DNA from 3 places in the Pseudomonas sp. CDFA 610 genome. Region 2 is predicted to be linked to each of the others. Evidence: predicted binding sites of a transcription regulator. Region 2 holds the regulator's gene; each other region holds the start of a gene.
The links. The regulator FliA, encoded in region 2, starts transcription of late flagellar genes. The targets are predictions, from matches to a motif close to CTAAAGTTTNNNNNNNNNNNGCCGNTAA.
Positions count from the first base shown of each region.

Region 1: a site for FliA is predicted at 8,187-8,214, ahead of KDX39_RS15735 (methyl-accepting chemotaxis protein). Genes of this name have one in related genera too.
Region 3: a site for FliA is predicted at 6,792-6,819, ahead of KDX39_RS03980 (methyl-accepting chemotaxis protein). Genes of this name have one in related genera too.

Region 1 covers NZ_JAGTPM010000007.1:399,118-408,800, forward strand. The annotation lists gene nuoJ (NADH-quinone oxidoreductase subunit J) at 1-37, shown strand, start outside; gene nuoK (NADH-quinone oxidoreductase subunit NuoK) at 34-342, shown strand; gene nuoL (NADH-quinone oxidoreductase subunit L) at 339-2,192, shown strand; gene nuoM (NADH-quinone oxidoreductase subunit M) at 2,232-3,764, shown strand; gene nuoN (NADH-quinone oxidoreductase subunit NuoN) at 3,772-5,241, shown strand; gene KDX39_RS15730 (AI-2E family transporter) at 5,300-6,364, opposite strand; gene KDX39_RS15735 (methyl-accepting chemotaxis protein) at 6,460-8,139, opposite strand; gene KDX39_RS15740 (sensor histidine kinase) at 8,253-9,575, opposite strand; gene KDX39_RS15745 (response regulator transcription factor) at 9,572-9,683, opposite strand, start outside.
Region 2 covers NZ_JAGTPM010000006.1:72,907-82,589, forward strand. The annotation lists gene flhA (flagellar biosynthesis protein FlhA) at 1-607, shown strand, start outside; gene flhF (flagellar biosynthesis protein FlhF) at 619-1,947, shown strand; gene fleN (flagellar synthesis regulator FleN) at 2,063-2,896, shown strand; gene fliA (RNA polymerase sigma factor FliA) at 2,893-3,633, shown strand; gene KDX39_RS12555 (chemotaxis response regulator CheY) at 3,889-4,263, shown strand; gene KDX39_RS12560 (protein phosphatase CheZ) at 4,283-5,068, shown strand; gene KDX39_RS12565 (chemotaxis protein CheA) at 5,102-7,366, shown strand; gene KDX39_RS12570 (protein-glutamate methylesterase/protein-glutamine glutaminase) at 7,418-8,584, shown strand; gene KDX39_RS12575 (flagellar motor protein) at 8,584-9,324, shown strand; gene motD (flagellar motor protein MotD) at 9,331-9,683, shown strand, end outside.
Region 3 covers NZ_JAGTPM010000002.1:204,775-214,457, reverse strand. The annotation lists gene KDX39_RS04000 (inorganic phosphate transporter) at 1-1,097, opposite strand, end outside; gene KDX39_RS03995 (transporter) at 1,232-2,251, opposite strand; gene KDX39_RS03990 (type III effector HrpK domain-containing protein) at 2,432-4,162, shown strand; gene KDX39_RS03985 (aldo/keto reductase) at 4,163-4,984, opposite strand; gene KDX39_RS03980 (methyl-accepting chemotaxis protein) at 5,065-6,696, opposite strand; gene KDX39_RS03975 (TetR/AcrR family transcriptional regulator) at 7,085-7,693, opposite strand; gene KDX39_RS03970 (hypothetical protein) at 8,202-8,399, opposite strand; gene KDX39_RS03965 ((R)-mandelonitrile lyase) at 8,376-8,729, shown strand; gene KDX39_RS03960 (carboxymuconolactone decarboxylase family protein) at 8,839-9,507, shown strand; gene KDX39_RS03955 (hypothetical protein) at 9,633-9,683, opposite strand, start outside.

The sequences.
Region 1 (9,683 bases), on a different contig from region 2:
CCTGGGCCGCAACGAGGCGAAGGAGCCAAGCCAATGAATGCTATCCCTCTCGAACACGGCCTGGCGGTGGCCGGCGTCCTGTTCTGCCTCGGTCTGGTCGGCCTGATGGTGCGACGCAACATCCTTTTCGTGTTGATGAGCCTTGAGATCATGATGAACGCCTCTGCTCTTGCGTTCGTCGTTGCCGGCAGCCGCTGGGCGCAGCCGGATGGACAGGTCATGTTCATTCTGGTGATCAGCCTTGCAGCGGCCGAGGCCAGTATTGGCCTGGCGATCCTGATGCAGCTGTATCGCCGCTTCCACACGCTCGATATCGACGCTGCCAGTGAGATGCGCGGATGAATCTTCTCTTTCTGACTTTTGTATTTCCCCTCATCGGTTTTTTGCTGCTGTCGTTTTCACGGGGCCGCATTTCGGAAAACCTGGCAGCGCTGATCGGCGTCGGCTCCATCGGGCTCTCCGCCATCGTGACGGCCTGGGTCATCTGGCAATTCAACGTCGCACCGCCTGAGGGTGGTCATTACACCCAAGTGCTGTGGCGCTGGATGGACGTGGATGGCTTCCAGCCCAACTTCGCCCTGTATCTGGACGGCCTGTCCGTCACGATGCTGGGTGTAGTGGTCGGTGTAGGCTTCCTGATCCATCTGTTCGCGTCCTGGTACATGCGCGGCGAAGCGGGCTACTCGCGCTTCTTCTCCTATACCAACCTGTTCATTGCCAGCATGCTGTTCCTGATTCTGGGCGACAACCTGCTGTTCATCTACTTCGGTTGGGAAGGCGTGGGCCTGTGCAGCTACCTGTTGATCGGTTTCTATTACAGCAACCGCAACAACGGCAACGCAGCCCTCAAAGCGTTCATCGTGACCCGCATCGGCGACGTGTTCATGGCCATCGGCCTGTTCATCCTGTTCCAGCAGTTGGGTACGCTGAACGTTCAGGAACTGCTGGTAAGGGCGCCGGAGCACTTCAAGGTCGGCGACTTCTGGATCGTACTGGCGACGCTGATGCTGCTCGGTGGTGCTGTCGGTAAATCTGCACAGCTGCCACTGCAGACCTGGCTGGCGGACGCGATGGCCGGTCCTACCCCGGTTTCGGCCCTGATCCACGCTGCAACGATGGTCACGGCCGGTGTCTATCTGATTGCCCGGACTCACGGCCTGTTCGCCCTCGCGCCGGACATCCTGCATCTGGTTGGCGTCGTCGGTGGCGTCACCCTGGTACTGGCAGGCTTCGCAGCGCTGGTGCAGACCGACATCAAACGTATTCTCGCCTACTCGACCATGAGCCAGATCGGCTACATGTTCCTGGCGCTGGGTGTCGGCGCATGGGAAGGTGCGATCTTCCACCTGATGACGCATGCGTTCTTCAAAGCGCTGCTGTTCCTTGCATCGGGTGCCGTGATCGTTGCCTGCCACCACGAGCAGAACATCTTCAAGATGGGCGGCCTGTGGAAGAAACTGCCACTGGCCTACGCAAGCTTCATCGTTGGTGGTGCCGCTCTGGCCGCGCTGCCACTGTTGACGGCAGGCTTCTACTCCAAGGACGAAATCCTCTGGGAAGCGTTCGCCAGCGGTAACAACGGTCTGTTGTACGCCGGTCTGGTCGGTGCGTTCATGACATCGCTGTACACCTTCCGCCTGATCTTCATCGCGTTCCACGGTGAAGCCAAGACCGAAGCGCACGCGGGTCACGGCATCGCTCACTGGTTGCCACTGTCGGTGCTGATCGTACTGTCGACCTTCATCGGCGCGCTGATCACGCCTCCGCTGGCCGGCGTATTGCCGCAAAGCGTTGGCCATGCCGGTGGCGAAGCCAAGCACAGCCTGGAAATCGCCTCGGGCGCCATCGCACTGGCGGGCATTCTGCTTGCGGCATTGCTGTTCCTCGGCAAGCGTCGTCTGGCAACAGCCATTGCCAACAGCGGTCCGGGCCGTTTCCTGTCAGCCTGGTGGTTCGCCGCCTGGGGCTTCGACTGGATCTACGACAAGCTCTTCGTCAAACCTTATCTGGCGATCAGTCATCTGCTGCGTAGCGATCCGTTCGACCGCACCATCGGCTTGATCCCACGTCTGGTCAAAGGCGGTCATGACACCATGAGCCGTACCGAGACCGGCCAGCTGCGTTGGTATGCTGCCTCGATTGCCGTGGGTGCCGTTCTGGTACTCGGTGCCGTCATTCTGGTTGCGGTCTGACATGAACCTTGCGAATTTGCGAAAGGAATTGAGCCCGTCATGATTCTGCCTTGGCTAATCCTGATCCCCTTTATCGGCGGCCTGCTGTGCTGGCTGGGTGAGCGCTTCGGCCCTACCCTGCCGCGCTGGATCGCGCTGCTGACCATGACCCTCGAACTGGCCCTGGGCCTCTGGCTCTGGGCCACCGGCAACTTCGGCTACGCGCCGGTGCCCGGTGCGGATCCGACCTGGACCCTGGAATTTCACCAGCCGTGGATCACCCGTTTCGGCATCGACGTACACCTGGCCCTTGATGGCCTGTCGTTGCTGATGATTCTGCTGACCGGCCTGCTCGGCGTGCTGTCGGTGCTGTGCTCCTGGAAGGAAATCCAGCGCAAGGTAGGCTTCTTCCACCTTAACCTGATGTGGATTCTGGGCGGCGTGGTGGGCGTGTTTCTCGCCATCGACCTGTTCATGTTCTTCTTCTTCTGGGAAATGATGCTGGTGCCGATGTACTTCCTCATCGCGCTCTGGGGTCACAGCTCGGCAGACGGCAAGAAAACCCGTATCTATGCCGCGACCAAGTTCTTCATCTTCACTCAGGCCAGCGGCCTGATCATGCTGGTGGCGATTCTGGGCCTGGTGCTGGTGCACTTCAATCAGACAGGTGTCATCACCTTTGCCTATGCCGACTTGCTGAAAACCAAACTAGCGCCAGGCACCGAGTACATCCTGATGCTGGGCTTCTTCATCGCGTTCGCCGTGAAGCTGCCGGTCGTACCGTTTCACTCCTGGCTGCCGGATGCGCACGCTCAGGCGCCGACAGCAGGCTCTGTCGATCTGGCAGGTATCCTGCTGAAGACTGCGGCCTATGGTCTGTTGCGTTTCGCACTGCCGCTGTTCCCTAATGCCTCGGCAGAGTTCGCACCGATCGCGATGACGCTCGGCCTGGTCGGTATCTTCTACGGTGCTTTCCTGGCGTTCGCCCAGACCGATATCAAGCGTCTGATCGCATTCTCCAGCGTTTCGCACATGGGCTTCGTGCTGATCGGTATCTACTCCGGCAGCCAGCAGGCTCTGCAAGGCGTCGTTGTACAGATGCTGGCGCATGGTCTGTCGGCTGCTGCGCTGTTTATCCTCAGTGGTCAGCTGTACGAGCGCCTGCACACGCGTGACATGCGCGAAATGGGTGGCCTCTGGTCGCGAATCGCTTATCTGCCAGCCATCAGCCTGTTCTTCGCGGCCGCTTCTCTGGGCCTGCCAGGCACCGGTAACTTCGTCGGTGAGTTCCTGATCCTGCTGGGCAGTTTTGTCAGCTCGCCATGGGTCACCGCCATTGCCACATCCGGTCTGGTATTCGGCTCTGTCTATTCGCTGATCATGATCCACCGCGCCTACTTCGGCCCGTCCAGATCGGACGAGATTCTCAAGGGCATGGATAGACGGGAAATGATCATGGTGCTGGGCCTTGCCGTGTTGCTGATTGTGCTAGGGGTCTTCCCGCAGCCGATTCTCGACACCTCGGCAGCGACCATGCACGGCGTGCAGCAATGGCTAGGCACTGCCTTCACTCAACTCGCTTCGGCCCGGTAAGAGCGCTATGGACCTGACGATTCAACACTTTATTGCGCTTGCGCCGCTGCTGATCACCAGCATCACCATCGTTGTGGTGATGCTGGCGATCGCTTGGCGCCGCAATCACTCGCAAACCTTTCTGCTCTCGGTAGCGGGTCTGAACCTGGCCCTGCTTTCCATTTACCCGGCATTGAAGGTTGCCCCGCTGGCAGTCACACCGCTGCTGCAGATCGACAACTTCGCCTGCCTGTACATGGCGATCATCCTCGCCTCTACCCTGGCGTGCGTCACCATGGCTCATGCCTATCTGGGCGACGCCAAGGTCGGGTATCCGGGCAACCGCGAAGAACTCTACCTGCTGATCCTGCTGGCAGCCGCTGGCGGTCTGGTTCTTGTGAGTGCTCAGCACCTTGCTGGCCTGTTCATCGGTCTCGAATTGCTTTCGGTGCCGGTCTACGGTCTGGTGGCCTATGCCTTCTTCAACAAGCGCTCGCTGGAAGGCGGCATCAAGTACATGGTGCTGTCGGCTGCGGGTTCGGCCTTTCTGCTGTTCGGTATGGCGTTGCTGTACGCGGAAGCAGGCTCGTTGAGTTTCGAAGGCATCGGCAAGGCCATCGCTGCGACCGGTATGCCTAGCCCGATTGCGAGCCTGGGTCTGGCAATGATGCTGGTCGGCCTGGCATTCAAACTGTCGCTGGTGCCTTTCCATCTCTGGACGCCAGACGTTTACGAAGGCGCTCCTGCTCCGGTTGCAGCGTTTCTGGCCACGGCCAGCAAGGTTGCGGTGTTCGCTGTGCTGGTGCGCCTGTTCCAGATCTCGCCAGCCGCCAGCAGCGGTGTGCTGCAGGACGTACTGGCAGTCATCGCAGTGGCCTCGATTCTGGTCGGTAACCTGCTGGCACTGACTCAGACCAACCTCAAGCGTCTGTTGGGTTATTCCTCCATCGCGCATTTCGGTTACCTGATGATCGCGCTGGTGGCCAGCAAAGGTATGGCGGTCGAAGCCATCGGTGTTTATCTGGCCACCTACGTGCTGACGTCTCTGGGCAGCTTCGGCGTGATCACCATGATGTCGTCGCCGTACAGCGGTCGCGACGCCGATGCGATGTTCGAATACCGTGGTCTGTTCTGGCGTCGTCCGTACCTGACCGCTGTCATGACCCTGATGCTGCTGTCGCTGGCGGGTATTCCGCTGACGGCTGGCTTCATCGGCAAGTTCTACATGATCGCGACGGGTGTCGAGTCTCAGCTGTGGTGGCTGGTCGGCGCACTGGTACTGGGCAGCGCCATCGGCCTGTTCTACTACCTGCGCGTCATGGTCACGATGTACCTGGTCGATGCCAAGCTGCCGCGTCACGACGCAGCCTTCAACTGGGCGCAGCGCACCGGTGGCGTCATGCTACTGGCCGTGGCGATCCTGACGTTTGTACTGGGTGTCTACCCACAACCGTTGCTGGATCTGGTGGTGAACGCGGGTATTCACATGCCGGGTTGATTGCCTGAACATAAAAAACCCTGCCGCCTGGCAGGGTTTTTTTTCGCCTCGGACAATGCTAACCCGGCAATCGAACGGGTTTCTTGGCACTGCTGAACAGTCCCCAGGTGGAGATGAACAGCGCAGCAATCAGCGGGCCGATGACAAAGCCGTTCAGGCCGAACACCGACATGCCGCCAAGTGTAGAGATCAGGATCAGGTAGTCCGGCATCTTGGTGTCCTTGCCGACCAGAATCGGACGCAGCACATTGTCTACCAAACCAATGACGAAGACACCGAACAGCCCCAGAACGACGCCCTGCCAGATCATACCGCTGAGCAGGAAGTACAACGCCACAGGCGCCCAGACGATCCCCGCGCCCACCGCCGGCAGCAACGACAGAAAGGCCATGATGACCGCCCAGAGCAGTGCGCTCGGGATGTCCAGCGCCCAGAAGATGAACCCGCCCAACGCACCCTGCGTGACCGCCACCACGACGTTACCTTTGACCGTAGCACGTACGACGCGGGTGAATTTGAGTTGCAGGCGGCGCTTCTGCTGTTCAGCCAGTGGGACCGCGTTGCGCATCTTGCGGACCAGTTCGTGGCCGTCGCGCAGGAAGAAGTAGAGCAGGTAAAGCATGATGAAAAAGCTGACCACGAAATCGAAGGTCCCCTGCCCGAAACTGAAGGCCTGAGTCGCCAGATACTGGCTGCCTTGCATCGCGCCCTTGGCAATCTTGTCGCGCAGCCCTTCAAGGTCGCCCATGCCAAGCCGGTCAAGCAGCGCCTGCAGCGAGTGCGGCAACAGGGTCTTGAATTCAGCCAGGTAGCCCGCGATGTCCAGTTGCCCGGTTTCGACGTTTTTGTACAGGGTGGTGCCTTCCTGAACCAGCAACGCGCTGATGATGATCACCGGCAAAATGGCGATAACCAAACAGATGATCAGCGTGCACAGGGATGTCAGGTTGCGTGACCAACCGAATCGAAGCAACAGTCTGCGCTGAAGCGGCGCAAAGATAATGCCGAGAATCACGGCCCAGAACACTGCGCCGTAGAACGGCAGCAGAATCCAGATAAAGGCAACGGTCACCCCCACCAGTAGCAGGAGTAGTGTCTTGTATTGCTGTACGGTTTCGTTCATGTCCAGTCCATGTCAGTAGACCGCGCATTGCGCGCGGCCTAGCTCTTAGTCAGCGGACAAACGTACGAGTGCCGTGGGAAACGACGACAGCCGGGTCAGACCCGAAATTGGCCAACCAATCCATCCAGACGTGAGCCCAGTTCAGCAAGACTGCGCGAGGTCTGCGCACTTTGCCGGGTTTCGTCTGCCACGCTTTCGACCGCTCCGGCGATCTGATGGACACTGCGATTGATTTCTTCCGCCACGGCCGTCTGCTCTTCAGCCGCACTCGCGATTTGAGCGTTCATCGAGTTGATGGTCGCAATCAGCTCGCCAATGGTACTTAGCGATAGACCCGCCTCGTTGGCCTGGGTCGACGTCCCGTCACCGGCCTCGCTGGAACGACGCATGGCGGAGACGGCTTCCTGCGTGCCGTGCTGCAGGCGATCAATCATTGCCTGGATTTCCTGCGTGCTCTGCTGGGTGCGGCTGGCAAGCGCTCGCACCTCATCTGCAACCACGGCAAAACCGCGACCGGCTTCCCCTGCCCTTGCAGCCTCGATGGCGGCGTTGAGGGCCAAAAGGTTGGTCTGCTCGGCAATGGAGCGAATGACACCGAGCACGCTGACGATTGACGACACGTCTTGCTGCAAGCTGTCCAGCGACGTACCGCTCTTGCGAATATCGTCCACCAGCGCGTGAATCTGCCGAATGCTGCCATCGACGACACGCTTGGCCGTGCGCCCCTGCTCATCGGTCTGCTGCGCGGCCACCGAAGCGCCTTGGGCGCTCTTGGCGACCTCCTGCGCGGCGGCCGACATTTCGTTGATGGCGGTGGCCACTTGATCCGTCTCGTGGCGCTGACGCTCCATTGCGCTTTCTGAACGCTGAGCCTGCGACGACACTTCACTCACCAACCCGTTCAGCTGTCCGGTCATTTCAGTGATCTGCCGCACCAGCCCGTGGATCTTGTCTACGAAGCGGTTGAAGGAGGTCGCCAGTTCACCCAGCTCGTCGTTGCTGGTTACAGCCAGACGACGTGTCAGATCGCCTTCGCCTGCAGCGATGTCGTCGAGGTTGTCTTTCATCAGGCGCAGGGGGCGCAACAACGTGCCGGTCAGCAGCATCCCAGCAACACTGATGACCACCAGGACCAGCAAGGTGATTCCAAGGATGCTGTAGAGCATTTCCTGCAAGCGAGCTTCCACGTTCTGCCTGACGACGGCGACCTGAGCATCGATGCCGTCCAGATTGACCGCAGAGCCTACAACCAGGTCCCATTTGGGCAGATAATCGGTGTAACCGATCTTGGGCACAGGTTCGGTCTTGCCAGGGAGCGCCGAGGAATACATCACATAGTGGGTTCCCGCCTTGCCGACGGCAACCAGTTCCCGATTGAGGTAAACCCCATTCGGGTCACGCACGTCATTGAAGCTCTTGCCCAGACCGTCGGGGTTGGTACTTCTGAAAATACGAATGACCTGGGAGTCGTAGCCGAAGAGATAGCCATCCTTGCCGTAGGACACTGCGGACAGCAACTTGATAGCCGTGGCTTTTGCTGTTTCATCACCCGGAGCTGATGCCTCATACAACGGCTTGATGGCGGTCATCGCGATAGCAACGTAGTTTTGCAGGGTGGTCTTGGCCTCGGAGAGCAGGCGCTCTCGCGTGTCGCTGACCTCTCGGTCAGCCTGCTGGTGCAGCATGAATACGGTCGTCGCGCTGATCACCAGCCCGAACATCAGAACCGGCAGTATTGCCAGTGACAGCACCTTGGCTTTCAGACTAAGACGCATAGGATTGGCCTTATGGTTATTGTTATAAAGTCAGGTATACCCCTCCTTTATCGGCAGCCTTGTCTGAATATGAAGATCGGTCCTGATTTTCTGTCAGGCTGAACTGAAGATGCTCAGGGAGCGGTTCGCTCGGGAAGATCGATCTGTACCCGCAGTCCGTGCAATGGGCTGTCGAGCAGCTGCAATTGGCCACCCCAAGCCTCAACGATGTCGCGAACGATACCCAGACCGAGACCGTGCCCCGTGATCTGCTCGTCCAGACGTGCTCCCCGGCTGAACACTTCTGCGCGCCTGGATTCGGGAATGCCGGGGCCGTCATCGTCAATCAGCAAACGGAAACCCTGATGCTGACGCAGGATATCCAATTGCACCTCGCTGTCCGCCCACTTGCATGCGTTGTCCAGCAGGTTACCCAGCAACTCGAGAATGTCTTCCCGATCCCAGGGCAGGTACATGCCGCCTTCCACCTTGTTGATCAAATCAAGATGACCACCGTGGATCATGCCTAGCGTGGAGAAAAGACCAGGCAACTCGGTGTCGCAATCAAAGCGCGCGCCGGGCAGCGCGTCACCTGAAAGCCGGGCGCGGTTAAGCTCGCGCTCCAGACGCAGCCGAATATTTTCAAGCTGTTCCTGAAGGGTTTTACGCAGCGCCGGATTGTTGTCGAGCTGATCACTCAGCGCGAGACTGAGCAGCACCGCCAAAGGGGTCTTGAGCGCATGTCCCAGGTTACCTAGCGCATTGCGCGAGCGCTTGAGGCTGTCTTCGGTATGGGCAAGCAAATGGTTGATCTGGGCAACCAGCGGCTCAAGCTCGAGCGGTACATGCTCGTCCAGCTGTGAACGCTGACCTTGCTGAAGTTGTGAAATCTGTTCACGAACCGTTTCCAGTGGCCTTAATGCTCTGAAGACCGTGACGCGCTGCAGCACGAGTACCAGTATCAACGCTGCAAGCCCCAGCCCCAGACCGATCTGCTGCATCCGGCGGAAACTGGCTTTGACCGGCGTGTAGTCCTGAGCCACGGTGATCGTGATTTTCTTGCCGAACTTTCGGTATTCCGCCGTCAGCATCAACAGCGACTGACCGGTCTGGCCGAGTTCAAAATTGGCATGCAAGCCGACGGGGCCTGACTCGGGCAGCTCGAAATCCCAGAGCGAACGCGACCGCCAGTGACCTTGTGGCAGATCCATGCGGAAGTAATGTCCGGATAATGGACGCTGATAGGCGCCTGACAGCCGATGATCGTCAAGTTGCAGGCCTGCCGGCCCGCGGACCAGCGCAACGAGCAGATTCTCGCTTTCGTTACGCAGGCCCGATTCCAGATAACGCTGCAGGCCCAGTTCAAAAAGCCAGAGGCTGGTCTGCGCCATGACCAGACCCACGACAACCATGACGGCGATCAGGCCCAGACTCAATCGCCGCTGTATGGACTTCAACCGCCTGCCCCACCATACACATAGCCCTGACCACGGCGCGTTTCGATCACACCCCGTCCCAGCTTGCGACGCAGATGGTTGACGTGCACCTCGATCACATTGGAATCA
Region 2 (9,683 bases):
CTCGCATGAGCTGATTGGTCATGAAGAGGTCCAGCAATTGATGCAATTGCTGGCCAAAAGCTCGCCGAAGCTGGCTGAAGAGCTGGTTCCAGGTGTGCTGTCGCTGTCGTCGTTGCTCAATGTGCTGCAGGCGCTGCTGGCCGAACACGTACCGGTACGCGACATCCGCAGCATTGCAGAGGCCATCGCCAACAACGCCGGGAAGAGTCAAGATACCGCCGCTTTGGTGGCGGCGGTCCGCGTCGGTCTGAGTCGCGCAATCGTGCAAAGCATTGTAGGCGTTGAGCCGGAGCTGCCTGTCATCACGCTGGAACCAAGGTTGGAACAGATATTGCTCAATAGTTTGCAGAAGGCTGGTCAGGGTCAGGAAGAAGGCGTTCTGCTTGAGCCGAGCATGGCTGAAAAGCTCCAGCGTTCATTGATCGAAGCGGCCCAGCGTCAGGAGATGCAAGGGTTGCCGGTAATCCTTCTGGTAGCGGGTCCGATTCGGGCGATGCTGTCACGATTTGGACGATTGGCTGTACCGAGCATGCATGTTCTGGCGTATCAGGAAATTCCTGACAACAAGCAAGTAACCATCGTAGCGACTGTCGGGCCCAACGGCTGAGGTAGTGAGTCATGCAAGTTAAGCGATTTTTCGCCGCCGATATGCGTCAAGCCATGAAGCTGGTTCGCGATGAGCTGGGCGCTGAGGCGGCCATCATTGGCAACCGCCGCATCGCCGGGGGCGTCGAACTGACCGCCGCGCTGGATTACAAACTCTCTGCGCTGGCACCCCGCGTTCCGAACATGGAACTCGAAGACGAGTTGCGCAAGACCCAGTCGCGCATCGTCTCTGCGCAGGCTGAACTGAACAACCGCAGCGACAGCGATGCCTCGGTCAATCTTCAGTTGTTTTCCGGCAAGCCGATCAGCGCGACCGACACCCACATCGAGCCGACACTCGAAGAGCCGCCACGTCCGTTTGCCTACGCGCCGGCCCCGGCCGCCGAGCCCGCGGGCGGTCAGCGTGCCTTCGAGTCGATGCGCTCCGAATTGAACGGCCTGCGCGAGCTGCTGGAAGTCCAGCTCGGCTCCCTGGCCTGGACCCAGTTGCAGGGCAGCCGTCCGCAACAGGCCAACCTGTGGCGTCGCCTGCAACGCGTCGGCCTGTCCGGTCCGTTGTCGCGTGACCTGCTGTCGATGATTCCGGACATTGACGAGCCCCGTCAGGCCTGGCGCATGCTGTTGGCCCATCTGGCGCGCATGATTGCCGTGCCTGATGTCGAACCGCTGGAAGAGGGCGGTGTTATTGCCATGGTCGGTCCTGCCGGCATGGGCAAGACCACCACGCTGGCCAAGCTGGCCGCCCGTTACGTGCTGAAGTACGGCGCGCAGAACATCGCGCTGGTCAGCATGGACAGCTTCCGCATCGGTGCCCAGGAGCAGCTCAAGACACTGGGCCGTATTCTCAACGTGCCGGTGACTCACGTCGATCCCGGTCAGTCGCTGGCACAGGCTCTCGAGCCTCTGCTGCGCAAGCGTGTGGTCCTTATCGACACTGCCGGACTGCAAGCCAGTGATCCTGCGTTGCGCATGCAACTGGAAAGCCTGGCAGGTCGCGGCATCAAATCGCGTAACTACCTGGTACTGGCCACAACCAGCCAGAAGCAGGTACTGACAGCGGCTTATCACAGTTACAAGCGTTGTGGCCTGGCCGGATGCATTCTGACCAAGCTGGATGAAACCGCCAGCCTGGGTGAAGTTCTTAGCCTGGCGATCAGTCACGAATTGCCGGTGGCCTACCTCACGGACGGACCACGGATTCCTGACGATTTGCACATTCCGCGTCGTCACCAACTGGTGAGCCGTGCGGTCAGCGTGCAAATGCAGGATGAGCCTAGCGAAGAAGCGATGGCTGATATGTTTGCCGACCTCTATCACTCACCTGGCAAAAGGGTAGGTTAAGTGATGGAGACTATTGGAATGTCCCTGCATCGATGGTCTGCCAGGCATTGTTCGTTCGCGAACGTGCAGCCCCCAATGTGGCTTCGGTCTACGCAAGACAAGGTAAAGAAATAACATGGGCAGCATGCATCCCGTACAGGTTATTGCGGTGACCGGCGGCAAAGGTGGCGTCGGTAAGACTAACGTGTCAGTGAACCTTTCACTGGCCCTGGCTGAACTCGGTCGACGCGTCATGCTTCTTGACGCCGATCTGGGTCTGGCCAATGTCGATGTTCTGCTTGGGCTGACACCCAAACGCACGCTCGCCGATGTCATAGAAGGCCGTTGCGAATTGCGCGACGTGCTTCTTCAGGGGCCGGGCGGCGTTCGCATCGTGCCTGCCGCTTCCGGCACTCAGAGCATGGTTCATCTGTCGCCTGCCCAGCACGCAGGTCTGATCCAGGCGTTCAGTGAAATTGGCGACAACCTCGATGTACTGGTGATCGACACGGCGGCAGGCATCGGTGAATCGGTGGTCAGCTTCGTACGCGCCGCGCAGGAAGTCTTGCTGGTAGTCTGCGACGAGCCGACGTCCATCACGGATGCCTACGCACTGATCAAGTTGCTCAACCGCGACTACGGCATGAATCGCTTCCGGGTGCTGGCCAACATGGCCCAGAGCCCGCAGGAAGGCCGCAATCTGTTCGCCAAGCTGACCAAGGTCACGGACCGCTTTCTGGATGTGGCGCTGCAGTATGTCGGGGCTGTGCCTTACGACGAATGCGTGCGCAAGGCCGTACAGAAACAGCGTGCCGTCTACGAAGCCTTCCCGCGTTCCAAATGCGCGCTGGCATTCAAGGCCATTGCTCAAAAGGTCGATACCTGGCCGTTGCCGGCCAATCCAAGGGGTCACCTTGAATTTTTCGTTGAACGACTCGTTCACCAGACCAGTGCGGGGCCTGTCCAATGACAGCGAGCGGCTACCAGATGTACAGCAAGGCTTCCCGGAATTCGCAGTATGAGCTGATCGAGCGTTATGCGCCCTTGGTCAAGCGCATCGCCTATCACTTGCTGGCCCGCTTGCCAGCCAGCGTGCAGGTCGAGGACCTGATCCAGGCCGGCATGATCGGCCTGCTGGAAGTCTCTACCAAATACGACTCCACCAAAGGTGCGAGTTTCGAGACCTATGCGGGTATCCGTATTCGTGGCGCCATGCTCGACGAAGTGCGCAAGGGGGACTGGGCGCCTCGCTCGGTCCACCGCAATACGCGCATGGTAAGCGACGCAATTCGCGCAATTGAAGCGAAAACCGGACGTGACGCTAAAGATCACGAGGTTGCTGCCGAACTCCAGTTGAGTCTCGATGATTATTACGGGATTTTGAATGATACCTTGGGCAGCCGCCTCTTCAGTTTCGACGACCTGCTTCAGGACGGCGATCACGAAGGGCTGCACGAGGACGGTGCCAGCGGTTCGCTTGAACCGTCACGGGACCTGGAAGACGAGCGCTTCCAGGCAGCCCTGGCCGATGCGATTGCCAATCTGCCGGAGCGTGAGCGTCTGGTCTTGGCGCTGTACTACGACGAAGAGCTGAACCTCAAGGAAATCGGAGAGGTCCTGGGTGTCAGCGAATCGCGGGTCAGTCAGTTACACAGCCAGTGCGCAGCTCGTTTGCGAGGGCGTTTGGGGGAGTGGCGAGCGCGTTGACAGTCAAGGTGCGGCCTGGTCCGCACAGTGACTTCAAGCCGGCTGTGCAGAGCGTTACGTGGTAACAGGATAGACAAGGCAGGAGCCTGTCGGGCGGTGCCTCGATGGGCTGTTCGTTCAGGTCTGTACCTGTCGTTTTGCCAAGCCCGTCGTCGTTTCGTACAGCCGGGGGTGTGCTGTGCCAGTATTGAGTGAACAGCGTGTTCAGGTGCTGAACGCGTTAAAGACTGCTTGGAGGTCGAATTGGACAAGAACATGAAAATCCTCATCGTTGATGACTTCTCAACGATGAGGCGGATCATCAAGAACCTGTTGCGTGATCTGGGGTTCACCAACACATCGGAAGCGGATGACGGTCTGACCGCGCTGCCGATGTTGCAGAGCGGTGCCTTTGACTTTCTGGTGACGGACTGGAACATGCCTGGCATGTCCGGTATCGATCTGTTGCGCCAGGTCCGTCAAGACGAGCGCCTCAAGAGCCTGCCGGTGCTGATGGTCACTGCCGAAGCCAAGCGTGAGCAGATCATTGAAGCTGCACAGGCCGGTGTTAACGGTTACGTGGTCAAGCCATTCACGGCTCAAGCGCTGAAAGAGAAGATCGAAAAGATCTTTGAACGCGTCAATAGCTGATGCATGCCGCGAGGGCGCTATGGATAACAATGATTCGATGGCCGACTTTGAGTCGACCCTGAAAAGACACGCGCAGGAACTGGTTACCAGCCTTGAAAAAGGCCGTTTCGGCGAAGCTGTGCAACTGATCCATGAGCTCAACCAGACACGCGACCGCGGCCTCTATCAGGAAGTGGGCAAGCTGACTCGTGAGCTGCACAGTGCAATCGTCAACTTCCAGATCGATCCGCACATGCCTCAGGCCGAAGAGGTATCGCAGATCACGGATGCCACCGAGCGTCTGGGTTACGTCGTGCGACTGACCGAAAATGCGGCCAACCGCACCATGGACCTGGTCGAGGAAAGCACGCCGGTCATGAACGGTCTGAGTTCCGACGCCAAGGCGTTGAGCGAAGACTGGGGACGTTTCATGCGCCGCGAAATCGGTGCCGAGGAATTTCGCGATCTCGCCAAGCGGGTCGATGGTTTTCTGACGCGTACCGAAAAGGAGACTCACGAGGTTTCCGCTCACCTCAATGACATTCTGCTCGCCCAGGATTACCAGGACCTTACCGGTCAGGTGATCAAGCGTGTCACGCAGTTAGTCACTGAAGTGGAAGGCAATTTGCTCAAACTGGTGCTCATGGCCAGCCATGTCGATCGCTTTGCGGGTATCGAACATGACGAAGAATCCATCCTTGCGGAAAAAGATCCTAAAAAACATCTCGCCAAGGGTGAAGGTCCGCAGATTCATGCCGATAAACGTGAAGACGTCGTATCCGGACAGGATGATGTAGACGATCTGCTATCGAGCCTCGGCTTCTAGGTCTGTTGACGGTTAATTTTAGGGAGCACCCCCATGAGCTTCGGCGCCGATGAAGAAATCCTTCAGGATTTTCTGGTAGAGGCCGGCGAAATTCTGGAGCAGTTGTCAGAGCAATTGGTCGAGCTGGAAAGCCGACCGGATGATGCTGATCTGCTCAATGCAATTTTTCGCGGTTTTCACACTGTAAAAGGGGGCGCCGGCTTCCTCCAGCTTCATGAGCTGGTGGAGTGCTGCCATATCGCCGAAAACGTGTTCGACATCCTTCGCAAGGGTGAGCGTCGCGTTGATTCCGAGCTCATGGACGTGGTCCTGGAAGCATTGGACACCGTCAACAGCATGTTCGGCCAGGTGCGCGAACGTACTGACCTGACGCCTGCGACGCCGGAGCTGCTGGCGGCGTTGTCCCGTCTGGCTGAACCACAGTCCAATGACGAAGTCGCAGTTGCCGAGCCTGAACCTGTGGCTGAAGTCGCCGAATCGGCTGCTCCGGTTGCCGAGGCGGCTGGCGGCGACGACATCACGGACCATGAATTCGAACAGTTGCTCGATTCGCTGCACGGCTCCGGGCCGATTGCAGCACCTGCTGCGGCCCCGGCCGCTCAGGCCTCGTCGAGCGACGAGATCACCGATCAGGAATTCGAATCCCTGCTCGATCAGTTGCACGGCAAGGGCAAGTTTGCCGCCGATGCCGCTCCAGCACCGGCCCCTGCGGCCAAGGCTGGCGGCAGCGCACCGGCCAGTGACGAGATCACTGACGACGAGTTCGAAGCATTGCTGGATCAACTGCATGGCAAAGGGTCGTTCGACGCTGCTGTCGTTGCGCCGGTGGCTGTCGAGGCCGTTGCGGCCAAGGCTCCAGCGACGGCACAGGCTGCGGCCTCCGACGAAATCACCGATCACGAATTCGAAAGCCTGCTGGACGAGCTGCACGGCAAGGGCAAGTTCGAGCCTGACGCGGTCGTCGCCAAGGCGCCTGCACCTGCTGCCAAGCCTGCCCCGGCCCCCGCTGCCAAGCCTGCTGCTGCGCCTGCCCCTGCTGCAAAGGCCGAACCTGCGCCAGCCAAGGCTGCTGCCCCTGCACCCGCTCGTGCTCCCGCCCCGACGGGCGAAAAGCCGGTCGCGACCGAGGCCGAAACCACGGTGCGCGTCGATACTGCGCGCCTGGACGAGATCATGAACATGGTCGGCGAACTGGTGCTGGTGCGTAACCGCCTGGTTCGCCTGGGTCTTAACAGTGGCGACGAAGCCATGTCCAAGGCCGTTTCGAACCTGGACGTGGTGACCGCCGACCTGCAGACCGCAGTGATGAAAACCCGCATGCAGCCGATCAAGAAAGTCTTCGGCCGCTTCCCGCGTCTGGTTCGTGACCTGGCTCGCCAGCTCAAGAAAGAGATCAATCTGGAATTGGTGGGCGAAGAGACCGACCTGGACAAAAACCTTGTCGAGGCACTGGCCGACCCGCTGGTCCACTTGGTGCGCAACGCGGTCGACCACGGTATCGAAACCCCTGAAGAACGCGAAGCCACCGGCAAGTCCCGCGGCGGCAAGGTGATTCTGGCGGCAGAGCAGGAAGGCGACCATATCCTGTTGTCCATCTCGGATGACGGCAAGGGCATGGACCCGAACGTGCTGCGCTCCATCGCCGTCAAGCGCGGTGTCATGGACAAGGATGCTGCGGACCGTCTCAGCGATACCGACTGCTACAACCTGATCTTTGCGCCGGGCTTCTCGACCAAGACCGAGATTTCCGATGTCTCCGGTCGTGGCGTGGGCATGGACGTGGTCAAAACCAAGATTTCCCAGCTCAACGGCTCGATCAACATCTACTCGACCAAGGGACAGGGCTCGAAAATCGTCATCAAGGTTCCGCTGACGCTGGCGATCATGCCGACCCTGATGGTCATGCTGGGCAATCAGGCTTTTGCCTTCCCGCTGGTCAACGTCAACGAGATCTTCCACCTGGACCTGTCGACCACCAACGTCGTAGATGGTCAGGAAGTGGTGATCGTGCGTGACAAGGCCTTGCCTTTGTTCTACCTCAAGCGCTGGCTGGTCAGTTCGGCCGCGCACGAAGAGCAGCGTGAAGGGCACGTGGTGATTCTGTCTGTCGGCACCCAGCGCATCGGCTTTGTCGTCGATCAACTGGTCGGGCAGGAAGAAGTGGTGATCAAACCGCTGGGCAAGATGCTGCAAGGTACGCCGGGTATGTCGGGCGCCACTATCACCGGTGACGGTCGCATTGCCTTGATTCTCGATGTACCGAGCATGCTCAAGCGTTACGCCGCACGGCGTATTTGATTCTGGGGTTGCGGGCAGCTTCGGCTGCCTGCGGCGCCTATTGGAGTGTTTATGGCAGTCAAGGTCCTGGTGGTGGATGATTCCGGTTTCTTCCGCCGCCGCGTTACGGAAATCCTTTCTTCGGACCCCAACATCCAGGTTGTCGGCACGGCAACCAATGGCAAGGAAGCTATAGAACAGGCGCTCGCGCTCAAGCCTGACGTGATCACGATGGACTACGAAATGCCGATGATGGATGGCATTACGGCGGTTCGTCACATCATGCAGCGCATCCCGACTCCGGTATTGATGTTCTCCTCACTGACTCACGAAGGTGCCCGCGTCACGCTGGATGCACTGGACGCCGGTGCGGTGGACTTTTTACCCAAGAATTTTGAAGACATCTCGCGCAACCCGCAGAAGGTCAAACAACTGCTGTGCGAAAAGATCAACAGCATCTCGCGCAGTAACCGTCGTTTCAGTGGAGCAAGTTCCACTTCCGCCGCTCCGGTTTCTTCCTCCGCTGCGCCCGCTGCCCGTACCGCGGCACCTGCATCGACAATGCCTGCACGCACGGTTGCGCCGCGCACCGCAGCGCCTGCGCCTCATGCAGCCCATGCCCAGCCACATGCTCCTGCGCCAGCCCATCCGACCACCTCGGGAGCGCCCAAGCGCAAGGCCTATAAGCTGGTTGCCATCGGTACCTCGACGGGCGGTCCCGTTGCGTTGCAACGTGTGCTGACGCAACTGCCTGCCAGTTTTCCGGCACCGCTGGTGCTGATCCAGCACATGCCTGCTGCGTTCACCAAGGCTTTTGCCGAGCGTCTGGACAAGTTGTGCAAGATCAGCGTCAAGGAAGCCGAGGATGGTGATGTGCTGCGTCCGGGCCTTGCCCTGCTGGCCCCCGGTGGCAAGCAGATGATGGTCGACAGCCGTGGCATGGTGAAGATTCTGCCCGGTGACGAACGCCTCAATTACAAGCCGTGCGTGGACATCACGTTCGGGTCGGCTGCCAAATCCTATGGCGACAAGGTGCTTTCAGTCGTGCTCACCGGCATGGGGGCCGACGGCCGTGAAGGCGCTCGTCTGCTCAAGCAGGCAGGCAGCACGGTCTGGGCTCAGGACGAGGCGAGCTGTGTGATCTATGGCATGCCGATGGCCATCGTCAAGGCTGAGCTGGCGGACGCGATCTACAGCCTGGACGATATCGGTCGTCATTTGGTCGAGGCGTGCCTCTGATGGATGTACTGAGTCTGATCGGACTGATCCTGGCGTTCGTGGCGATCATTGGCGGCAACTTTCTCGAAGGCGGACACCTCAGTGCGCTGCTGAACGGCCCGGCAGCGCTGATCGTGATCGGCGGTACGCTGGGAGCGTCGCTGTTGCAGGCACCCATGAGCGCCTTCATGCGCGCCATGAAAATCATTCGTTGGGTGCTGTTTCCGCCACGTGTCGATCTTGCCGGTGGCGTTGACCGCGTGATCGGCTGGAGCATGACTGCCCGCAAGGAAGGCTTGTTGGGACTGGAAACGGTTGCCGACGCCGAGCCTGACAGCTATGCCCGCAAAGGCCTGCAGTTGCTGGTCGACGGCGCTGAGCCGGAAGCGATTCGCAGCATTCTGGAGGTGGATTTCATCACCCAGGAAACCCGTGACATCCAGGCCGCCAAGGTCTTCGAGAGCATGGGCGGCTACGCGCCGACCGTGGGCATCATCGGTGCGGTCATGGGGTTGATTCACGTGATGGGCAATCTGGCCGATCCGAGTCAGCTGGGCAGCGGCATTGCCGTGGCCTTCGTTGCCACGATCTACGGCGTTGCGACGGCCAACCTGATCCTGCTGCCGGTGGCCAACAAGCTCAAGGCCATCGCCCACCGCCAGGCGCGTTACCGTGAAATGCTGCTCGAGGGTCTGCTGTCCATTGCCGAGGGTGAGAACCCGCGCTCCATCGAACTCAAGCTGCAAGGCTTCATGGAGTAACACCTCATGGCTCGACGTCGTCAGCCCGAAGAACACGAAAATCATGAACGCTGGCTGGTGTCCTACGCCGACTTCATTACGCTGCTGTTCGCGTTCTTCGTGGTGATGTACTCGATTTCGTCAGTCAACGAAGGCAAGTACAAAATTCTGTCGCAGGCCCTGGTCGGCGTATTCAACGACGCCGAGCGCACCATGAAGCCGATCCCCATCGGCGAGCAGCGCCCGGTCTCGGTCAAGCCGTCCGAGCCGTTGCTCAAAGACAGCGAGGAAACCGACGCCGGTATCGCCTCGTCAGCCAGTGACCCGTTGCAGACCATTGCCCAGGATGTACGCGACGCGTTTGGCGATCTGATCAAGTC
Region 3 (9,683 bases), on a different contig from region 2:
AGTGAGCCGTAAATGCGTACTTCATTGCCGATCTTGCCCGCCATCACCGCCAGCGCTGGAATCAGGTCCGGCGTCGATTCCTTGCTGACCAGATAATCCGAGAGCGTCTGGCGCGAATCTGTCGGGGCAGGCAGCGGGGCGCTGCGAATCAGCGCCTGTTGCGTGACCTCGGCCACTGCCGCGAACTGCGTCGCCTGATCGGCAGGCATGGTGCGGTTCAGCGCGTAGGCCATCGGCAGGGTGCCGACCAGAATCAGCATGATCAGCCCCATGCCTTTCTGCCCGTCGTTGGAACCGTGGGCGAACGATACGCCGGTGCAGGTCACGATCAGCAGGCTGCGGATCCACCATGGCGGCGGGGCGTTGCCTTCCGGCGCTTTGTAGAGCGCACGGTTCTTGATGAACATGCGCATCGCCAGCAACAGCAGCGCAGCACAAGCGAACCCCACCAGTGGCGAGAGCAGCAGCGAATAACCGATCTTGGTCGCCTGCGACCAGTCCACACCGCTGGTGCCGTCACGCCCGTGCATCAAGGCGTTCGCAATGCCGACGCCGATAATCGAGCCGATCAGCGTGTGCGAAGACGAAGCGGGCAGGCCGAGCCACCAAGTGCCCAGGTTCCAGATGATCGCTGCAATCAGCAGCGCGAAAATCATTGCGAAACCGGCTGACGAACCGGTTTGCAGGATCAGTTCCACCGGCAGCAAGGCGATGATGCCGAACGCGACCGCACCGCTGGACAGCATCACACCCAGAAAATTGAAGAACCCTGACCAGACCACTGCGAAGCCCGGCGGCAGGGAGTGGGTATAGATCACGGTAGCTACTGCGTTGGCCGTGTCGTGAAAGCCATTGACGAATTCGAAGCCCAGCGCAATCAGCAATGCCACGCCCAACAGGATGAAAGGCGTCCAGGTGGTGACCACCGTGCCCATGTCATCCACGTCCTGCTTGAGGCTGTAACCGGTGAACGCAAGCCCTGCGATGAGAATGGCGAAGAAGATCGTCATGGTCAGGCGACCGGGTTTGCGCCCGAACTGGGTTGCCGACAGGCTCGCCCCGCCAGAGGCGTCGGGGGAAAGTGCGTTGATAGCCATGTGCGCAATACCTGATTGAAAGATTACTGCCATGGTCATTGCAAAATGTGACAGAGATGCGACACAGATCAATTCATCGGGTATTCAGACAGGTTTCCTGATAACCGGCAGCGTCATCTCCTTCAAGGGAGGCGTCAGTAATCGCCGCGCTTGCGAAAGGCCCAGCGACCCGCCACCAACGTGAAGGTCGCGACCAGGGCCACCAGAATCCAGAAGCCTTCCGGGTCAGTGGCAAGCGGTACGCCGCCGACATTCATGCCGAAGAAGCCGGCGACGATGTTGATCGGCAACGCCAGCACCGTGACGACGGTCAGGGTGAAGAGGGTGCGGCTGCTCTGCTCGTTGAGGTTGGCGGCGATCTCTTCCTGCAGCAGCTTGATGCGTTCGCCCAGTGCCGTCAGGTCGTTGATGACCAGCGATGATTCTTCGATGGACTGGCGCAACGCCTGCACATCCTGTTCGCGCAACCATTGTGGCGGGCGATGCAGCAGGCGCATCAGCGAGCCCGGCTCCAGCGCCAGAAGACGTTGCAGACGAACCAGCACTCGGCGCATGGCACCCAGTTCCGAGCGGTTGTTGCTCAGGCGCTGGGACAGCAGTTGGTCCTCGATGCGGTCGACATTCACGCTGGTCTTGCGCAGGAACTGGGTCAGCACCTCACCCTGATCGCTCAACAGGTGAGCCAGCAGCTCCAGTGGCGAGTCGAACTGCTCGCCACGCTTGACTGCCGAGCGCAGCTTGTCCACCGAGCGCAACGGTTGCAGCCGGGCCGTGATCAACAGCCGTTGCCGGGCACAGACCCACAGGGTGGAGATATCGGTCGAGAGCCGGTTGAAGTCGAACACCACGTCGTTGACGACCGCCAGCAACGTGGCGTCCACATGCTCGATGCGGGTCGAGCGCGAGCCTTCGTGCAGGGCCTCGAAAAACTCTTCAGGCAATTCCAGGTGGGTCTTCATCCAGCGTTCGCAGGCTGCGTGCGAGAGATTGAGGTGCAGCCAGATGAAGTCGTTGCTGTCGGTCGGATTCTGCAGATAGTCGAGCGCCGCGACCGAGCCGATTTCCTGACCGCTTTCACCGGGCCGAAAGCGGAAGCCGTAAAGCAGCCCGAACAGATCGGAGTCCTGATGATGGTGCGCGATGCTGTTGTTCATGGCAGTCCACGTGCGGCCAGGCCCGGACGGGGAGGCGAAGTGCGCATGATGACAAGCGGTTATTTCAGATTTGTGACGACTTGTTACGGGATCTTTCTTTTCTCGCGCCGCTGGAACTCAGCTCTTTCCGGGGCCACTCAGGGCGAATGCTGCTGTCTCTTCAACCTGCAGGTACCCCCGATGAGTGACCCGATCGCCCGCGCTTCCCGCGAAACGAGTATCCCCGAGCTTTTTACATCAGGGCAGTTCAACCCTGTCGGTGGATCGCCTCAAGTGAACGAGACGTCCGGACCGGCTGCGTCGGGAGTCGAGTATGGCAACCCCGGCACGCTCACTCAGTTGCTGAGCAGCAACGTCGCCCAGACCGGCGCAGAGTCGTTGTTGAAACGGCTGCTGAGCGCCTTGAGCAGCCAGTTGGCAGGGCAGAACACACAGACGGTTCAGAGCGGCTACACGGATATCGACCAGTCGGGCTTCAACTCGTCCAAGGCGCTCGGAAAGTGGGATGCGCTGCTCGACGGTACGCCACCGGCTGAAAGGGATCAGGCTGCGCGAGAGTTGAACAGGCCGATCGCCGTGGCCCGCATGATCGCCGAGGGCGGCCCTCAGGCGGACAAGGCCTGGGCATTCCTTGAGGCCAACCCCGATCTGAAAACCGCGATGGACACCGCTCAGGGTGGCAAGGCGGATGGCAAGATCACCAAAAAGGATGCCCGGACCTTTGCCCGCAATATGGAAAAACAGGTCGAGCGCGGCACTGACAGCCTGAATGATTACCGCAAGGACAACCCTGACGCCGGCCCACAGTCCACCGAGCTGGTACGTTCCGCTGCCATGATGATGGCCTATGAACCGATCACCGCAGCATCTGATCCGTCCAACGCTCAGGGCGCGCAAGATCAGAAGAAGGTGAACGGACGCACCACAAGTGCCGGGCTGAAGGCCATGAGCGAAGAGAATCCCGGCCTTTCCGATCTCGCCAGGAATGCCGCCACCACCTGGGCGCAGCCGGGCATGTTCGAGATGATGGATCAGGGCAACCGGCGCGGCAAAAAGCTGGCGACCCATGCGCCGGACGGTCTGATGGTCAAGAAAGACATCAGCGCCTGGATCAAGAACAAGGCGCCTGTGGATGACGAAGGCTTTTCCCGGGTGATCTCGGATGCGGCGACGGTAGGTGCCGTGGCTAAGACCGACATCAGCAGCCTGGGCAAGGACGTGTTCGCCAACCCGCAGAATTACAGTGGCGAGCAGAAGTCAGCCGTTCTGGTGGAGTTGCAGCAGGTGAGTGAATACGTGGTCGCCGGGCGCTCGATTCGCGGCACCGAGGCCACTGAAACTGCGCTGGGCGAGAAGATCGCCCAATTGCAGAATGACCCGGATGTACAGGCGTTTCTGGGCGACAACGTCGAAAGACAGGCGCAGATGATTGTGGGCAGCGATCCGGCGCTGGCCAGCGTGGTCAACCAGACGGCTTCTGCGAAAGCCACGTCCGGCGCACCGGGCATGTCCGCGGCGTTCGTACCGGGCGGCACCAACAGAAACACCAATGACAAGAAAGAAGACGTGAAACTTGCCGCCAGTGCCTTTCAGGAAGTGACCGACATTGGTGACAAGATCGGCGTCAAGCGCGCCGGTTCACAGGCCGCGGTGGGGCTTGGAGGGCGTGTCGCAGCCGCGGTGGGCGGCCGGATTGTGGGCGCCATTGCCGGTCAGGCCGCCGGTGCCGCCGCCGCTTCAGCGATTGGCGCGGCGGCAGGTCCGGTGGGCTGGGTGGTCAGCGGCGCCATCGGGCTGGGGATGGGCATCTCCGAGATCGTCAGTTCGGTCAAGGAGCGCAAGGAACGCAAAGCCTTCAGCCGGACCGTGAACCCTGTACTGGATCAGTTCGACATTCCCCGTCCCAAGTGATCAGACCATTGCCAATGGCATCTTGCGGGTGGGCGTCGGCCAGGCCCGATCGATATCGGCCAGGTCTTGTTCGGTCAACCTGATCTGTTCCGCCTCGACGTTCAAGCGGATGTGCTCGGGATCGGTCGCTTTCGGGATGGCGATCATGTTGTCCTGGCGCAGCACCCATGCCAGCGATATCTGCGCAGGCGTGGCGCTGTGACGATTGGCGATTTCATGCAGGGCAGGGTGGTACAGCAGATCACCCGCCTGACCGATCGGGCAGTACGCCATGAGTGGCAAATGACGATTGGCACTCCATAGCATCAGGTCGAACTCGATGCCACGCTGCTCCGGGTTGTACAGCACCTGATTGGTGGCGCAACGCGGGTTGTCCAGTTCGATCATGTCCGGTACATCGAAATTGGAAACACCCCAGGCACCGATCTTGCCGTCTTCGCGCAGGCGTTCGAACGCTTCGACGGTCTCGGTCAGCGGGTACTGACCCGGCCAGTGCAACAGATAAAGATCGATATAATCGGTGTTCATCCGACGCAGGCTGGCCTCGCAAGCCTTCGGAATACCCGTACGGCTGGCGTTGTGCGGATACACCTTGCTGACGACGAACACCTTGTCGCGCTGTCCGGCAATGGCTTGACCGACGATTTCTTCGGCGGCGCCGTCGGCATACATCTCAGCGGTGTCGATCAGGGTCAGACCCTGTTCGATGCCGCGACACAGCCCGGCAATTTCTGCCGAGCGCAAATGACCTTTTTCACCCATGTGCCAGGTGCCTTGACCCAGCACTGGCACGGTGCTGCCTGCCAATTCCAGTGTGCGCATGTGACCCCCTGCAGTTAGTGAACAGGTCTCAGGCAACGGTGTGTGCAGGAGGTTCCCGCACACACCGTTGAAGCGATCAATTACACGCGGAATTGCTTCAGCAGGTCGTTCAGCTGGTCGCTCAACCTTCTCAGGTGCTGGCTGGCCGTGGTGGACTGTTCGGCTGCCAGCGCAGTGCTCTGCGACAGTTGTGCGGCCTGGGTGACGTTCTGGTTGATGTCATCGACCACGTGTGACTGTTGCAACGTGGCGCTGGCGATGGAGGCGTTCAGACCGTTGAGGTTGCGCAGGGCCTGACTGATCGATGTCAGGCTCTGGCCCGCCTGATTGGCCTGTTCGATGGTCAACTGCGAGGAACGACTGCTGTCGCCGATGACCTTGACCGCCGCATCCGAATGCCGTTGCAGGCGCTCGATCATCGCCTGGATTTCGGCCGTGGATTTTTGCGTGCGCTGCGCCAGCAGGCGTACTTCGTCCGCCACCACCGCAAACCCGCGACCCTGTTCCCCGGCGCGTGCCGCTTCGATGGCCGCGTTCAGCGCCAGCAGGTTGGTCTGCTCGGCAATCGAGCTGATCACTTCCAGTACACCGCCAATCTGGGTGCTTTCGCTGGACAGCGTCTGCATGACTTCCACCGCCTGGCCGATCGTGTCCGAGAGGTGCTCGATCTGGCGCAGGCTGTTGTCGATGTTGACCTGACCCTGCTGCGCCTGGGATTCGGCATTGCGCATCTCACTGGCAGCGTGTTCGGCATTCTTGGCCACGTCCTGCACGCCATAGGTGACTTCGTTGACGGCGGTGGCCACCAGATCCATCTGCTGCGACTGTTGCTGGCTGCGGTTCTGCGCCTGCTCGGCGTTGTTGCCCAGATCGGTGGACGCCTGCCCGAGTGTCACGGCAGAGTTCTGCAACTGGCCCACCACGTTGCGCAGCTTGGCGATGAATGCATTGAAATGAGTGCCCAGTTCAGTGATCTCGTCGCTGCCATGGGTTTCCAGCGTGCGGGTCAGATCGCTTTCGCCGCTAGCGATATTGCCCATCGCGCTGACGGCCGCTCTGAGAGGGCGAACAATGCTGCGCACGATCAGGGTCAGCATCAGGATCATGACCACCACGATGCCCGCGATGAAAATCCCGGCGTTCCACATCTGCGTCTTGAACTCTGCGGCCACATCGTCCACGTATACGCCGGAACCAAGAATCCAGCCCCAGGGTTGAAACAACTGGACGTAGGAGGTCTTTTTCACCGGATCGGTGGCGCCTGGCTTGGGCCAGCGATAATTGACCAGACCAGCGCCCTGGCTTTTGACGACCGTTACCATTTCGTTGAACACCGCAAAACCGTCCGGGTCCCGAATGGCCGACAGGTTCTGGCCTTCAAGCTTGGGATTGGTCGGGTGCATGATCATCACGGGCTGCAGGTCGTTGATCCAGAAATAGTCATTCTGGCTGTAACGCAGCCCTTTGATTTCCTTCAAGGCCTGTTGCTGGGCGGCCTCGCGTGGCAGGGTGCCGGCGGCTTCAAGGCCCTGATAGAAGGTAAGAATGCCGCTGGCGGTCTGCACCACATGCATGGTCTTCTCGGCCTTGGCCTGATAGAGATCGTCGTGAATCTGCTTGAGCAGGGTGGCTGCGAGGACAAAGAGCATCAGCACAGAAACGATAAGAATCAGCCATAACCGACGGCTGATGGACAAACTGCGCATATTCATGATCTCTACCCCATACGTTATTTTCTTTTTCTTTTTTCTTCCCTGAAGCGGTCGTCCCGACTGGCGCCAACGCCGACTATCAGGGCCTCTCCAGCTTCTCGGCGCATCATGACCAAACATGAGATGACCGTCACATTTATTTGCAGGGTTGCGGAACTATTTTGAAACCATAGCGAAAGGCTTACACCAACAGGCGTCATTGGCTCTATCGGATGCCCCTGAGTGAATGTAGGATCCAATTCAACAACTGCAGCGAAGGATCGATGCAGCGATCACGGAAGATCGGCCATTGCCAGGAGGCTACTGACAGGATGTCGGGATGGACATGTGCAGGAACGACCCGCTTCGGCGGGTTTTTTGCGTTTGGGGAACGCGTTTTTTTGCCGCGCTACCTGTCCGGCTCACAGCCTTTGAGCACCAGACGCAGGATGGTCCGGGTCGCCGCTTCGTAATCGCTGTCCTCCAGCGCAGCCTTGCCGGTCACGGTTGCGATCTGCCAGTCGAAATCGGCGTACGTCTGGGTCGCTGCCCAGATCGTGAACATCAGGTGGTGCGGGTCGAGCGGGGCAATCTGTCCGCTGTCGATCCATGCCTGAATGCATTCGATATTGTGGCGGGCCTGTCCGTTGAGCTGTTCGATCTGTACAGGCGTCAGGTGCGGCGCTCCATGCATGATCTCGCTGGCAAACACCTTCGACGCAAACGGCAGGTCTCGGGAAATCTGAATCTTGGCGCGAATGTAGCGGCTGAGCACTTCGGCCGGAACGCCTTCGGGGTTGAAGGGGGTAGAGGCGCGCAAAATAGGTTCGATGATGCTTTCCAGCACCTCGCGGTACAGGTTTTCCTTGGACTTGAAGTAGTAATAGACATTGGGTTTCGGAACACCGGCCTTGGCGGCGATATCGCTGGTCTTGCTGGCAGCGAAGCCCTTGTCGGCAAATTCCTCGCTGGCGGCGCGCAGGATGAGTTCTTTATTGCGCTCGCGAATGCTGCTCATGAACCGGATATTCCCTTGCCTGCATGGCGGTCGCGCATGGTAGCACCGGGTTTGCGAAGGGCTCAATGCTGGGTGGTGTCGGGCTGTGCGTCAGTGTCGAACGCTGTGCAAACCTGCCCCAGCGCAACCCTGGTGTCCGCATATCGGTGCCTTGCTACAGAGGGCGTGTTGCAGGTATAGCAAAAGGCTTACAGCGTCAGACGTTATTGGCTCTGTTGCCTGGCTCGCCAGCAACGTAGGATCCAATTCAACAGCTGCAGCGAAGGAACGGTGCAGCGATCAGGGAAGATCGACCATTGCCAGGAGGCTACTGACAGGATGTCGGAATGGTCATGTTCGCAAAACGACCCGCTCCGGCGGGTTTTTTGCGTTTTCGGGACACTGATCAAGCGTCCCTGCCGAGCCCGCCTTGCGTTCCTGTGCCCCCTCGTCGAAAAAACCTGCGCCCTGACACGATGAGCGCGCGCCAGGCTTTGAAGATTGAAGACCGTATCAGCGATCCTGATGTTCAGGAACTTATGGCGTTATTGACGTTGGCGTTCAACAGCTCTTTGTCGAGCCGATTGAGTACAGCGATGCACTCCATCAGTGTGGATTGGCGGTGAAGGTCAATGACGATGTCTGTCGACGCTGAGGCATCAGTGAGTTGATCCAGTGTCACGCGGATCGAGGCTCTGGCGCTGTGAATCACCACCTTGAGATTCATGCTGACCTGCTCCTTCCTGCCCGCTCGCCATCGCAGGTGTCGGCAGGTTACGTCACGGTCCAGCCCGGTGCCCGCTCCATGTGGCATACCCATCCGCTGGGGCAGACCCTGGTCGTGACGTCCGGCACAGGCTGGATTCAGCAGGAGGGTGGCGAGAAGCAGGTGATCCGACCGGGCGATGTGATATGGACGCCGCCGGGCGTCAAGCACTGGCATGGGGCGACGTCCACCACCGGCATGACGCACATGGCCATTCAGGAAGCGCAGAACGGCAAGAACGTCGAGTGGCTGGAGGCCGTGACTGAAGCGCAATATGAGGCCGCGTTATGACGGCTGGCAAACTGGCTCTCTCGACGTTCGCGGTTCTGCTCACCGCCTGTGCCGCCACTGACAAAGGACTCTCCAGCATGAGGTTCCCACGCCCGGCGACGCACGCGCCGTGTCTCCGGCACTGGCCCACAATACTGATGCACTGCTGCTGGGCGAGGTGTGGAAACGCCCCGGTCTGTCCCCGCGCGACAGGAGCCTGGTGACTGTGGCGGTATTGATATCGCGAGGCCAGACGGTCGAGATGGCGTACCACTTCAATCGGGCGCTGGATAATGGCGTCACGCCTTTGGAGCTTTCGGAAACCATTAATCATCTGGCGTATTACTCGGGCTGGGGCAATGCCACGGCAACCCTCCTGATTGCGAAGGAGGTGTTTGCCGTGCGTAATATCGATGCCGATCAACTGGCACCGGTTTCGCCCGCACGACTCCCCCTCGACGAGGCCACCGAACAGGCGCGCGTTGCGCAAGTGGACAAGAACGTCGGCTCCGTTGCGCCGGGCCTCGTGGAATACACGACCAAGGCACTGTTCCGCGATCTCTGGCTGCGGCCGGGGCTGGCACCCAGAGATCGCAGCCTGATTACGGTCAGCTCGCTGGTCGCCAACGGGCAGGTTGCACAGGTGACTTTTCAGCTCAATCGCGCCATGGACAATGGCCTGAAGCAGAGCGAAGCCTCTGAAATGCTCACGCAACTGGCGTTCTATGCTGGCTGGCCGAATACGTTCTCGGCAGTGCCGATCTTCAAGGACGTGTTCAGCAAGCGTCAGGAAGGGTAGGACGTTGTCTGGGGCAGGGCACCCATGGGCTGCAGTTCGCGAATGAGCTCGATCAGCAGACGCAGTCCGACGGGCACCTGCCTGAAGCTGGAGTAATAAGCGTGAAAACCCGGGTCCACATGCGTTCAGTCTTCCAGTACGCGCTGCAATGAACCGGCTGCGATGTAAGGTTCTAC